One region of the Paenalkalicoccus suaedae genome, then DNA from elsewhere that is predicted to be linked to it. Evidence: riboswitches for the same ligand, from Rfam matches in the RefSeq annotation. Region 1 holds a riboswitch; each other region holds the start of a gene.
What was found. A riboswitch is a leader RNA that binds a small molecule or an ion and turns the genes downstream of it on or off. The one in region 1 is predicted to bind S-adenosylmethionine.

Region 1 (4,428 bases):
CCGGCTCGTTTGTATTGTCTTCAGCTGGCTCATTCGCTGCATTGTTTTCTGCAGTGTCGTTCACGTTATTTGCTGGTGCGTTCTCTACGTTTGTATCGTTTGCGTCGTTCCCTCCGCAAGCCGCTAAGAATGCTACTGATAATGATGCTACTCCTGCTACCTGTAGTGCTTTTTTCATGGATAAATCCCCCTTAAAAAGTGTTGTAAGCTTATCGCTTATCAATTTTATTCGTTAAATAATCGCCAATAAACTGAAGAATAAAGACGATTATTAGGACGATAATCGTTGCAACAATCGTAATCTCTGGATTGTTTCGTTGGAAACCATCGCGGAATGCGAGGTCACCTAGTCCACCCGCTCCAATAACCCCTGCCATTGCGGTATAACTGACAAGCGCAATCGCTGTTACAGTAATACCAGATACTAAGGCTGGCATGGATTCAGGTAGTAAAACCTTCATAATAATTTGTCCATTAGAAGCTCCCATTGATTTAGAGGCTTCAATAACTCCCTTATCTATTTCACGGAGCGCAATCTCTACCATTCGTGCGTAGAATGGTGCTGCTCCTATAATAAGCGCTGGTAGTGCGGCGGAGGGACCTAAGAATGTCCCTAAAATAGTTCGTGTAAATGGAATTAATAAGACAATTAAAATGATAAACGGAATCGATCTAAAAATATTTACATAAGCACCGATCACAAAGTTTATTACTTTATTTTGCCAAAGTTGTCCTCGACTCGTTAAGAAGAGAAGCAGCCCTAACATAATCCCTAATACAAATGTAACTACGAGTGCAATAAGAGACATATACAGTGTCTCAAGCGTTGCATCCCACATGTTCTCCCAGTTTACATCACCTAAAAATACAGATCCTAGTAAAAAGTTAGCCATGGTGGATCACCTCCACGTCTACTTTTTGCTCTTGGATAAACGCAATAGCTCCATCAACCTGGCTCTTGTCACCTGACATACTGATGAATAGAGAACCGTAAGGACCGTTTTGCGTTTGCGAGATCTTTCCTTGCAAAATACTAATGGAGACATCAAATTTACGAACAACGTCCGTAATGAGTGGTCGCTGTGCTTCTCCGCCTACAAATGTAAGCTGTAGCACGTGCCCAATCCCATCCTCTTTAAAGAGGTGGTTGATTGCTTCTTCTGTCTCTTCAGGCTCAGTAACCTGCTTGACGAATTCCTTTGTCATTGCCTGCTGTGGTTTGCGGAAGACATCCAATACAGGACCTCTTTCTACAATTTTACCTTGCTCCATTACGGCAACCTGGTGACAAATCTTCCGGATAACGTGCATCTCGTGTGTGATGAGCACGATCGTTAATCCGAGCTTTTTATTAATATCCGTTAGTAGCTCTAAAATAGAGTCTGTTGTCTTCGGATCAAGTGCCGATGTCGCTTCGTCACATAATAGCACCTGAGGATTGTTGGCTAGTGCTCGCGCAATACCGACGCGCTGCTTTTGCCCTCCAGATAGCTGAGATGGATAGGATCCCCCTCTACCTTCTAGTCCTACAAGCTTAATGAGCTCATCGACTCTCTTCTTCTGATCAACCTTTGAGACCCCTTTAATCTCTAGAGGAAACGCAATGTTCTCTTCGACAGTTCGTGACCATAAGAGATTAAAATGCTGGAAGATCATCCCGATCTCCTGTCTTGCTTGTCTGAGCTGTCTTTTAGAAAGCTTATTCATTTCTTTCCCAGCAACCGATACAGTACCGGATGTTGGTGCCTCAAGCATATTTAGCAGTCGAATAAGGGTACTTTTACCTGCACCACTGTAGCCAATGATGCCGTAGATTTCGCCTTTATCGATCGTTAAATCAATATTATCGACAGCTGTCACATTTCCGTCACGAGTACGGAATGTCTTTGCTATTTTTGATAAAGTAATCAACGTCGTCCATCCTTCCACAATAACTGTAATCAATATTCGTTTAACGCATAGACGCGTCAACCGAATAAAAAAATCCTCGTAAGGATACGAAAAAACCCTTCTGTCATATAGATGAACAGAAGGGTTTACTTAAAAGTAAAAAGCCTTCCTCTCATCTTTCAAAGCACACGCTTTGTTGGAATTGGCACCTTCCAAGCGAATGCTTGATGGTTGCCGGGTTTCATAGGGCCAGTCCCTCCACCTCTCTGGATAAGAAGATATCTTTATTCGTTTATTAGTCTGATATGGATATTATCATTCCCTATTCGTTCTGTCAACAAAAAACATCGTTCGTTTTCAGAAATGTGTCTACGCTTTTCCTACGAGGTTTCTCCCCTAAGAAGTGGGCTTATTATGACGGAAGACAAGGAAGAAATACGTCGTGCCTAAAATATACAGTCCTGCGGTGATACTAAACACGATTGCATAGCCGTTGTAAGCGCCATAGACCAGGACAATCGTGGTCGAAACTGGACCCATGACCGCCCAGCCGAGCTGGAATACCGCTTGACCAACAGAATTCGCGAGGCCCTTGATCGAATCATCGACGCTCCGCATCATCAGAGACATCTGAATCGGATTCCCGGCGTTCATCAGCGCTTGTCTGAATAGGAAGCCAAACACTGCAAGCCAGAGCTGCTCCGTAAAGGCAGTAATAAGCAAGAACGGAATTGACATGAGCTGCAGAAGCACAACGGCCCGCACCTCACCAAGCCGCTTCACTACCGCCGGTCCGATCATCATCGCAATCGCCGTCATCAGCTGTCCAGACGAGAGAATCAGTCCGACAGACGTATACGACGCATCAAATCGATCGACAAAATATAAGTTCAAATACGGAATCACGAGCCCTGATCCAAAGCCAATAATAATCTGCGCCACCGCAAACAGCATAATAATTTTAAGCCCTTTCCGATTCGTTTGAAAAAGTTGGCGGAAGGATTTCTTCTGAACATTCGCTGTTCGAATCTTGCGCTCTTCGCGGATTTTTGTAATTGGAATAATCGCAGCTATATAAAACGTTGCTCCAATTAATAATGTCAATCGGATACTCCAAAGCTCCGATACTTGGAAGAGAAAAATGAAGAAATCACTTAACGAGCCTCCAAGTAAATTTCCGATAACATTTGCAATCATAATGACGGCAAAGTTAAAGCTGAACAAATGAACGCGCTGCTTTTCCGTTGAGTTTTCAGCAAGTAAGGGAATGGCTGTGACTTGAATAAAGGCCATGAAGAGTCCCGTCATGAACGCTCCGCTTAGGAGAAGGGACTCAGCCCCCACCATCGCGCGCACGAAGAGACTGACTCCTGCAAAAATGGTGCCTATTAAAATGATTTTTTTACGGCCCGTTCGGTCACTAAGGATACCAATAGGTAATAAAGTGATCGCAGTTGCGGTTGCCTGCATGGCGATGACGGACCCGTTTGTTTGATCATTAAAGCCGAGCTCTCGTATGTAGTAGTTGTAGATGATCATAAAGATGCCCATCCCGATGTTTACGAGGATGGAGCTTAGTAAGAATAAACGGACGTTTTTGTTGTACTGTTTAAATTGGTCGCGCCAATCACCAGCTAGTGATCCCATTGTTGCCTCCTGTGCTATGTTTATCGAATTAGTTCGTCTCTCTAAATAATAAGGTAGTTTTGGGATTTTGTATAGCTTGGATGTGAAGTGTCAACTAGTTAAATACAAATACCTTCTCAGCTCTTCGAGCTGAAATTGCTGGAGTGCTAACTAGTTTAAATCTTCTCTCCGAGTTGTCAGCCCTCCGGACACTCTACGACATCCATAGGGCCGGTCTTTGAGCTTCCTCGTCGGCAGGACTCGACTGTCGTCTCCTCCTAAGCGCCTCCTGTGGGATCTCAAAAACCTCTTTCCCCTATGGATTGTCTCCGAATGTCCTCCGGGTCTGCCAGCTCTGCGTTTGATTTAAAAAAGGCATAGATAAAGAGCCTTTCTCTTTGTTGAAAAGCTTTTCTTTTTAAGTATATGGTTGTAGATAAGTGACTTTTTAGCAATGAAGATTTTTATGTACCGTATAAAAAATAAATGTACCGTATTCGGAATGAATGTACCGTATTCGGAATGAATGTACGTTGAGGCTTATTTTCTTTAGGAAATGTACGCTGTGCGAGATTTATGTACCGTATAAAATATTTATGTACCATATACAAGAGAAATGTACCGTGAGCAAGAATTGCTCTAACACAACGTTTGTGCAATTTAAGAACTTTTCACTTTGATACTATGGTTTAGATCTTGCATTCTATTCTGCTAAGATCGGCTTTTGTATTTAAATTTACTCTTATCATCTAGAAGCTCTAGAGGAGGCAGACTCGGAGAATACCCGGAGACAATTAGCAGGAATAGGCTGGAGATAAGACCACGCAGAAGGGCGTTCAGGAAGAGACGACAGTCGACTCCTGCCCGACGAGTAGGCTTAGATTCAGACCCTGCTAATGTCGAAGGGTGTTC
Region 2 (4,428 bases), 1.0 Mb from region 1:
GCTTTACAAACTGGGTGACGACGGATATTTTAGATCATCCATCGGAGCCGAATGAACAAGAAGATATGGCGAGTGTGGACCCTAACGTGATTCATGTAAAAGGTGACTATGAGCTGACTAATCAGTTTGCCTCGTATCACGTTTATCCGTACTATCCGGACTTCTTTAACTTCGAAGAGGAGTATTTGGAGTTTATTGATCACCGTGGAGAACCAAATAGCTATGCTGGCTATCTGCGTGACCTACATGAAGTGCACGATATGCCAGTTTTAGTAGCCGAGTTTGGCATTCCGGCGTCTAGAGGACGTACGCACGAAAACCCTCAAGGGAAGCATCAAGGCTTTATTTCAGAAGAAGAGCAAGGAGAGTTAGTTGCCAACCTGTATGAAGATATCATTGCAGAAGGAATGCTTGGTGGAATGGTATTCTCTTGGCAGGATGAATGGTTTAAACGTACGTGGAACACGATGGACTATGATAATCCAGACAGACGCCCGTTTTGGTCGAATACACAAACGAATGAGCAACGCTTTGGTCTTTTAGCCTTTGATCGAGATAAGGTCATTGTAAATGGTGAGGACGAGGAGTGGCCTGAAGCAACGCAAATCGCTACTGGTGATAACACGTTAAACTCGCTTGAACTAGATTATGACGAAACCTTCCTATATGCACGTATTAATAGAGATGAACTTGCTGACGGTGACGCGTATCTTTTATTCGATACAGTCCCAGATCAGGGGAATACGACATCAACTGACTTCCCAAATCTCGACTTTGATCGAGGCGTGGAATTTATTGCTCAAATTAGTCAGGATGAGCAGGAATCGCGCATCTGGGTGGATCAATATTATGATTATCTAGCTTTCCTATACGAAGATCAATTGGATTTGATCGAAATTTATGGGGAGACTCCGGATAGTAACTCTGGAAACTTTGAGACGATTGATTATGTACTAAATCGAGAGCTCTTAATTCCAAGTACACAGGAGTTAATACCGTTCGATACGTATGAAACGGGTAAGCTCCGACGCGGTAATGCCGATCCTGAATCAGAAGACTATGATTCGCTCGCTGACTATCAAATTAGTGAAGACAATGGGATCATCGAAATTCGAATTCCTTGGCTCTTACTACACTTTACCGACCCGAGTCAGCGCGAGGTGCTAGGTGACTTCTTCGGTGAAGGAGAGCAGGTGATGCGTGATGTTGACGAGATTCACGTAGCTGTCATGCAGGCGGATGCGAATGGCGAGATTGTCGATACGCTGCCACAAGCTAGCGGCAATACGATTTCCTTCGAGCCTTACACGTGGGAAACATGGGACTTGCCTCAGTACGAACCGAGATTAAAGAAATCCTACGACATCATTCGCGAAGCGTTTTCTCAAGAGAACGATGAATTAATAGGTAATTAGAAAGTAAATAGAAGAGAGCGGGATGCCATTATGTTGGCATCCCGCTCTCTTTATTTTATCCACTTTGTCTATCGGGGGAGATGGGACAAAGAAGAAGATACCCTACTATGCTTCTTACACGCGCGCTAACACTTGCTCTTTTTGTTTGACGAGCGGGATTACCTCCTCGCCAAAGCGTTGCAGGTCCGTTTCATAGTGGAAGTGCCCTGTGAGTACTAAATCAACGCCAATTGCTTTTAACTCTAGGATACGCTCCGATACTTCCTCGGCAGTACCAATAAGTCCAGTTTTAAAGCCATCATTATACTGGACTAGGTCTTCATAGGACGAGTTTGCCCACATTCCTTGACCGTCAGAAGCAGATTGACCAGCGTGCTTAACAGCTTCTCGGAAGCCTTTCACAGCCTCGTCATCCGCGTTTGCGACGATATCGCGCAGAAGCCCAACCGCCTCCTCTTTTGTATCTCTCACGATGGCAAAGCCATTTACGGCAAACTTTATTTTATCCTCACGTCCATACTTTTTCGCTCTTGCACGTACGTCCTCGATCTGTTCTTTAAAGCCTTCAAGTGTATTTCCATTCATAAAGTACCAGTCGGAATGCTCGGCCGCCATTTCGCGAGCTGCACTTGAATTACCACCTTGGAATACAGGAGGCTGACCATTTACTGGTTTTGGCTTTAACGGAGCCTGATTGATTCGATAGAAGTCACCTTGGAACGTTGCTTCTTCCTTTGTCCAGAGCTCACGTAATACTTGAATAAATTCAGAAGAGCGACGGTAGCGTTCATCATGATCAAGCCAGTGCTCCCCGTAACCGATAAACTCCTGTTTAAACCATCCACTAACAACGTTTAATGCGGCACGCCCATTGCTAATATTATCAAGTGTTGCGACCATCTTCGCGTATACACCAGGATGCCAAAGACCCGGATGGACAGCTGCAATAAGGTTAATCTTACTTGTTACGCTTGCTAAAGCAGAGGCAAGGGTGATGGCTTCTAACTGATTCTCCGCTCCATAGCTTGCAAACCAACGCGTTTGGAACAGTGCATAATCATAATTAACCTCTTCAGCTAGCTGTATGTAGCGCTTATTTGACTCAACATCCCACCCTGTTTGCTGAGGGAGCTTTGACACGACTAATCCACCACTAACATTAGGAACCCAATACGCAAATTGTACATTCGACATTTCTATTCCTCCTTGTTTATGCATCCTCTTATCACGATAAAAAGCCCTCTTTAAGGTGAAGAAAAGAGGGCTTGAAGTCACATCAACATGTGGCTATCCGTCTAATCTCATCTTCGGATCTATTATAGATCCTCTGAACTTGGCACCGTGCAATAGCCGGTTGCCGAGGCTTCGTAGGGTCAGTCCCTCCACCTCTCGTGATAAGAAAATGATTAAGTTAGGCTTTATTCTAGCAGGTCTACTAAAAAGGTCAAGAAGTTTTTAGAATTATTTGAACGAACAGATAATTTTACATGATTGATTGAACAAGCTTCGTTATATATTTTTCAGGCCAGTCATGAAGTCGTCCAAATAAGGCTGACTGATGAAGTCCTAACGTTCGAATTTTGTTTGACGGGTTTCCTTTTAACGCTTGTACGAGCTGATAAGACGAAATCTCCATAGGCTCCATGCTAACAAGCTGTTGAATCGATTCTACTTCCACTCGCGTAATAGAGAAGCCTTTTCGGCTAAATAAAATATCATCCGGCTTTGGTCTGTTCGCTTCGACGCTTTTGCGTAGAGTATCCTCGACTTGCTCTAGCTCCTCTAAAAGCGTGCGCTCGTCCAGTGTCAGCCAGGTCGACACCTTTTTAAGCACCGCTACATCTGGTAAATAGACGTGTTGCAGGCTCACAAGCGTAGGTTCAATTTCCTCATTGGGCAATCGAATGCTATCAATCGCTTGGTATGCAACAACTGCCGGATGATCGCTGTTTGTGTTTGCCTCCTGCTGGAGTGTTAAGATCGTGACCAGCTTCTCTTCGTATGGCTTAAGGAAATCGTGTAATTCTCTGAGCTCCCGAAGTGCGGTTATCACTTTGGGACTTTGTTCCGCGATCGTATTGAACTGACGTTCAATGGTGGCAATACGTTTGATTGCCTGTGGCATATCAACTTCAAAAGGCAGATAGACCCGATTTTCGTCCAAATCATACGTAATCCCATAGTCACACTCGTAGCATGTGCAGACTAGAGTCTCGTTGTCAGTTGCGAGCTCCTTGTCATGCTCGCACATCGTGTACCGCCACTCGGGTGTGATATGTCGATACGGGCGCATCACGACGCCAACGCGGTGGCGCCAGTACGAGATGTCCTCTGGATAATTAAGAACACCAAGTAAAGAAGATTTATTTAACGCTTCAACAGCGTGTACAATTGGTCGTTTTGCTTGAGCAAGCTGGATAAACGGATGCTGATCAAATGCTTCACGCATTTGTTCAAGCCATGTCTCGCGAGACTGCTTGCTGAGCTTTGCGCAAAAGATAAAGTCTTTTACGACGCTTTTTACGTGTGATGCAAGCTGGATAGCCGATAGTTTGGCATATTCCTTTGGATAAAACGAGTCCTGCACAATAGGGATCGGCGCAGACATTTCCTCCCATAAAAATTGCTCTGGGCGGACAAGAGTTGGGAACGCCTCATCGTTACCGAGTACTGGCACAGGAAGTCTTAGTTCATCCGTTTTAAGAAAAGACGTCAAGAGCTCGATTTCATCAGCTGTTAATTCATTAAATGCTTGAGTGGCAGCATGCTGTAAACGAGTCACATTTGCTTGATCCTCCTTCGATCCAATTGATCGAAAGCCATGTCGCTTCGCTCCTACTGGCACAAAAACAAGTGATGGGTAAGCTTCAATAATGTAGCCAAGCTGATACGTAGTCATGTACAACAGCTCCTTCAACGGGTGATACCTTTATTATACTTCTGATAGGGGGGATTAGACAAAGAAGACGACGAGGAGAAGCTTCTGCCTTGGGTTTCATCAGAGCAGATTGCA
Region 3 (4,428 bases), 1.5 Mb from region 1:
TGTTTCCTCCTTAGGCAGTGCGACGCTCCCATACGGTGATGGGAATAAGACGAGATCGGCGCCTGCGATGCGCAGGAGCTTGCCTAGTAGGACGCTGTTGGCGATGCCGTAGTCCGGCGACGCCGTGAGCGCTCCGGATACGGCTGGGTGCGCCATGATCGGAACGTTGATCTCAGGATCCTCGGCGAGTGCCTGAAGCGTATCCAGTCCATAAGCGAATACGTTAAACAGGAGGGCGGATGCGCCAAGCTTCACTGCCTTACGCGCTTTGTCTCGTAGCTCAAAGGTGCGTCCGCTCAGGTTAACGGCGTAAAGGACGCGTCGTCCCGTTTCTTGTTCGACTTTATCTAAGATGTGCTTCCCGCGTTTTACTCGTTCTTCGAAAGGCGTGAGGGGGTTATCAAATAGAATTTCATCGTCTTTTACTAAGTCCACGCCACCACGAGCCTGGGCGTCTAGTTGCGTTTCGAATTCATCAAGTCCTTTGCCGATCATGCCTTTAAAAATACTCATGACGAGCGGGCGATCGTGCACGCCGATCAGCTCGCGTATGCCATCAACGCCAAACTGTGGGCCTGGGAACTGCTTTGCTAGTGCGTCGTCAAAGGCAATGTCAACAAGCTTGATTTCTCCGTCTAGCGATAGTTTCCCAAAAATCGTTGTTAAAATCGCTGGGATGTCAGGCGTGAAATTGACCGCCGGATAGCGAATCGTGATGGTCGCTTTTGGCGTGCCGTCGTTTGTCGCGATCACCTCGCCCTTGTGTTTTTTGAGCTGCGCCTGCTCGAGCGCCGGCAAATCCGTCCACGATCCAACTGTGAGCCCGAGCGCGATGCCCTCCGCTTTTTTATGTAAGTCAAGCCCGCCTGGTACGAGATACGTTGCTGTCACAAAGCTCATGTCACATGCCCCACTTTCTTTTTGAGAAAATAAAAAACGTCCACTTCGCAAATGGAAGAGGACGTGTCGGTTTGTACTGACAGGTATCATGTCCTCTTATCTGCCACGCATCCTGCGCGAGAGAATTAGCACCTTGAATCAGTCAACGTCTGACCGAAACAGGTTGCCGGGTATCATAGGGATCGTCCCTCCACCTGCTCTACATAAGAGTTTGAAATTATTATGCAATTTTGAATCGTTGAAACAGATTATGACAGGGAAAGGAGGAGCTGTCAAATAGTTTTTTCAGATTGGGGAGGAGAGGGGACGTAGAGCCACGTTTAGTGGTTTCAGCTTTAGGTAGGCAGCTGCGTGTTTGGTAAGTCCGTATTTTTGGCATTCTGTGTTTGGTATCTTCGTTTTTGTGTTTGGTAACTCGCCGTTTTTGCGATTCCGTGTTTGGTAACTCCTATTTTGTGTTTGGTTTCTAAAATGATGTCTTCACTTCATAGACATTCCACCACTCAAGGACCTTACATTGCCCAACTGCCACTTTACGAAGACCCCACGAGGCGGGAGCACAGGGCAACTGGCGGTTTTGCACGCACTTATGGTAAGTGTGTTCATCTTCTCAGTGAATTTTGGCAAAGTGTGTTTATGTTCTCCAATAATGTGTTCAGCTTCTCCTCAAAATCAGCAATGTGCGTTCACGTTCTCCTAAAATGCGTCCAACTTCACTTCTACAATATGGAAAGTCATCCCCAACCAATTGACAAACTCTCCTTCAAATTTTCTTGCATTCAAGGTATTGACAAATGATCTACTCAGGATTTATGATTACTCCCAACGCAACACACAAAAAAATATTGCTCTTATCGAGAGTTGGCTGAGGGATTTGGCCCTATGACGCCCGGCAACCGGCCTTCCGCACATTTGCGGAAACCTCCTAGAAGGTGTGAGGTACGGTGCTACATCCAACAGGCTTATTTAAGTCTGAGAGATAAGAGACGGACCATGCATGCTTCCGCCTCTTTCTTATACAAGAAGGAGGCTTTTTTACGTGGACGTTCTCGGGGGAGCAGATGGAGGAGAAGAAAATATGTCAGCGAAAAACAAATGGTTACTAACGTCAGGATTAGCACTAGCCGCTCTACTAGCAGGGTGTGGGGAAAATGAACCAGCAACAGACGCTCAGGAAGGCGCAACGTCAAACGAGGCTTCGCTCGAAGGAGTGCCAGACCGATTCGCATCAGACGAAGACGTCACTGTCCGCGTGATTCGAAAGATTGGTGGGGATGATCACACCGCACAGTTTTTAGCGGGTGTACAGGAAGAAGGAGAGTCGCTTGGCTTTGATGTCGACGTATTTACCGCAAACGGGGATACAGCACGATTTCACGATGCAATCGATCAGGCAATTACAAGTCAGGTCGACGGCTTAATTCTTTCTCACGGAGACGATGCAGCAACGGTGGAGGCGGTTGAGCGAGCGCGAGAAGCAGGCATTGAGGTCGTCACGTTTGACTCGATCCCGGATCTTGCTGAAATCGATGGCGTCACACTGACATCACAGGACGATGAGGCGTTGGCGCAGCTGGCACTCGATCAGCTTGTTGAGGACTTTGACGGGGAAGCAAGCATTGCCTACCTATGGGTCGACGGCTTCCCGCCGATGGTGCGACGTAACGCTGTTTATGAAACTATTTTAGAAGAAAACCCAGAACTTGTTGAGGTAAGTCGCTTCGGTGTTGCAGCAGAGGACACGAGCGTGCAAACGCAAAACGCTGTAGCAGCGCTACTTAACCAATATCCAGAGGGTGAACTAGATGCGATCTTTGCGACGTGGGATGCGTTTGCGATTGGAGCCGCTCGCGCGATTGAGGAAGCGGGACGCTCCGACGTGAAGATCTATGGAATCGATGTTTCGAACGCAGACTTAGAGCTGATCCAGCAGGAAAATAGCGCGTGGGAGTATACCGCTGCGGTTGATCCAAAGCTAGTTGGAGCCGTGAATCTACGCTTACTTGCGAAAAAGCTTGCAGGAGAAGAAACGCCTGAGACGTACGATTTAGAAGCAACGCTCATCTCTCGAGAAGACTTAGCTGCATCAGACGAGCCAGTTAACATGGTGACACTTGCCGATGTTGTGGACGGCTGGGGAGAAACAGATGCGTTTCATGAAGACTGGATGACGACATTAAAAGACTATCATAAGTAATAGGGTGATGACGTGGAACTGTTGATGAAGGACATATCGCTCTCGTTTCCTGGCGTAAAGGCGTTGCAGGAGGCGACGTTTAAGGCGAAGGCAGGCGAGATACATGCATTAATCGGTGCAAATGGGGCGGGGAAGTCGACGATGATGAACGTGCTTGCCGGGGTGCATCAAAAGGACTCTGGCACGATCACGATTGCTGGTGAAAAGGTGGACACGGGCTCTCCCAAAAAGGCGCAACGCCAAGGGATTCAGCTCGTGCACCAAGAGGTCGATACGGCCTTATTCCCGGCGCTCACCGTAGCGGAAAACGTCTTATCCGGACAGCTCATTGCGCAAAAGCGATTGACTGTAGGATGGGGCTCTCTACACAAAAAGGCAAAGGAAGTACTGAGCGAGTTAAACGTCGCTATCCCAACCAAAAAGCTTGTACAGGATTTAACGCTTGCGGAGAAGCAAATGGTGCTGTTAGCGCGAGCAATTGCAACAGACTGTCGTATTCTCATTCTCGACGAGCCGACGGCGCCACTAAGTAATACAGAGACAGAAGCGCTGTTTCGCGTCGTAAAGGATCTTAAACAACGTGGTATGCTCATCATCTTCATTTCTCACCGACTCAAGGAATTACTCGATCACTGTGATGCTATTACGGTGATGCGTGACGGCAAGGATGTGCTTGAGCGCACGACCGTTGGCCTAACGACGGATGTGATCGTGGAAGCGATGCTTGGCAAAAAGCTGGAGGCGCAGTTTGCGGGCGCCTCTGCAAAGCGCCGTATCGGGCAAGAGCTACTCCGTACGCAGGATCTATCCGACGGCGGGCTTATAAAAAACGTTAGCATCACGCTCTCAGGAGGAGAGATCGTGGGTCTAGCAGGACTCGTTGGCGCAGGGAAAACGGAGCTATGTAAGGTGCTATTTGGCGCCAGCCGAGCAACCTCTGGCACGCTAACGATTCAAGGCAAGAAAGCGACACTAAACAGCCCGTATGATGCCGTTAAAAGAGGGCTTGCGCTTGTTCCAGAGGAGCGACGCAAGGAGGGCATTTTTGTAGATGAGACGGTGGCCTGTAACATCACCGCAACCAGTCTCTCAAGCTTTACGAGGCTAGCAAGCTTTTTAGCGCCAGCTCGTGAAAACAAAAAAGCAGGGGAAATCGTGCAGCAGCTCGGCATAAAAACAGCGAATATTCACACAAAAGTACGTACGTTAAGTGGTGGTAACCAGCAGAAAATCGCGATCGGAAAGTGGATGGTCGACGATGCGGATGTGTATATCTTTGACGAACCGACGAAGGGTGTCGACGTTGGAGCGAAGCAAGACATTTATGAGCT

Region 2: it holds a riboswitch for S-adenosylmethionine, as region 1 does, so the genes downstream of both, sfnG (dimethylsulfone monooxygenase SfnG) here and FLK61_RS15090 (methionine ABC transporter ATP-binding protein) in region 1, are expected to answer to the same signal.
Region 3: it holds a riboswitch for S-adenosylmethionine, as region 1 does, so the genes downstream of both, FLK61_RS02285 (sugar ABC transporter substrate-binding protein) here and FLK61_RS15090 (methionine ABC transporter ATP-binding protein) in region 1, are expected to answer to the same signal.

The regions. Positions count from the first base shown of each region.
Region 1 is NZ_CP041372.2:2,806,316-2,810,743, forward strand. Features, by position in the region: gene FLK61_RS15080 (MetQ/NlpA family ABC transporter substrate-binding protein) at 1-178, opposite strand, end outside; gene FLK61_RS15085 (methionine ABC transporter permease) at 210-893, opposite strand; gene FLK61_RS15090 (methionine ABC transporter ATP-binding protein) at 886-1,911, opposite strand; SAM riboswitch class I at 2,060-2,167, opposite strand; gene FLK61_RS15095 (MFS transporter) at 2,287-3,537, opposite strand.
Region 2 is NZ_CP041372.2:3,811,942-3,816,369, reverse strand. Features, by position in the region: gene FLK61_RS19215 (hypothetical protein) at 1-1,415, shown strand, start outside; gene sfnG (dimethylsulfone monooxygenase SfnG) at 1,530-2,609, opposite strand; SAM riboswitch class I at 2,714-2,816, opposite strand; gene FLK61_RS19205 (RQC-minor-2 family DNA-binding protein) at 2,899-4,314, opposite strand.
Region 3 is NZ_CP041372.2:365,736-370,163, forward strand. Features, by position in the region: gene FLK61_RS02280 (2,3-diketo-5-methylthiopentyl-1-phosphate enolase) at 1-900, opposite strand, end outside; SAM riboswitch class I at 994-1,110, opposite strand; SAM riboswitch class I at 1,749-1,886, shown strand; gene FLK61_RS02285 (sugar ABC transporter substrate-binding protein) at 1,979-3,097, shown strand; gene FLK61_RS02290 (sugar ABC transporter ATP-binding protein) at 3,122-4,428, shown strand, end outside.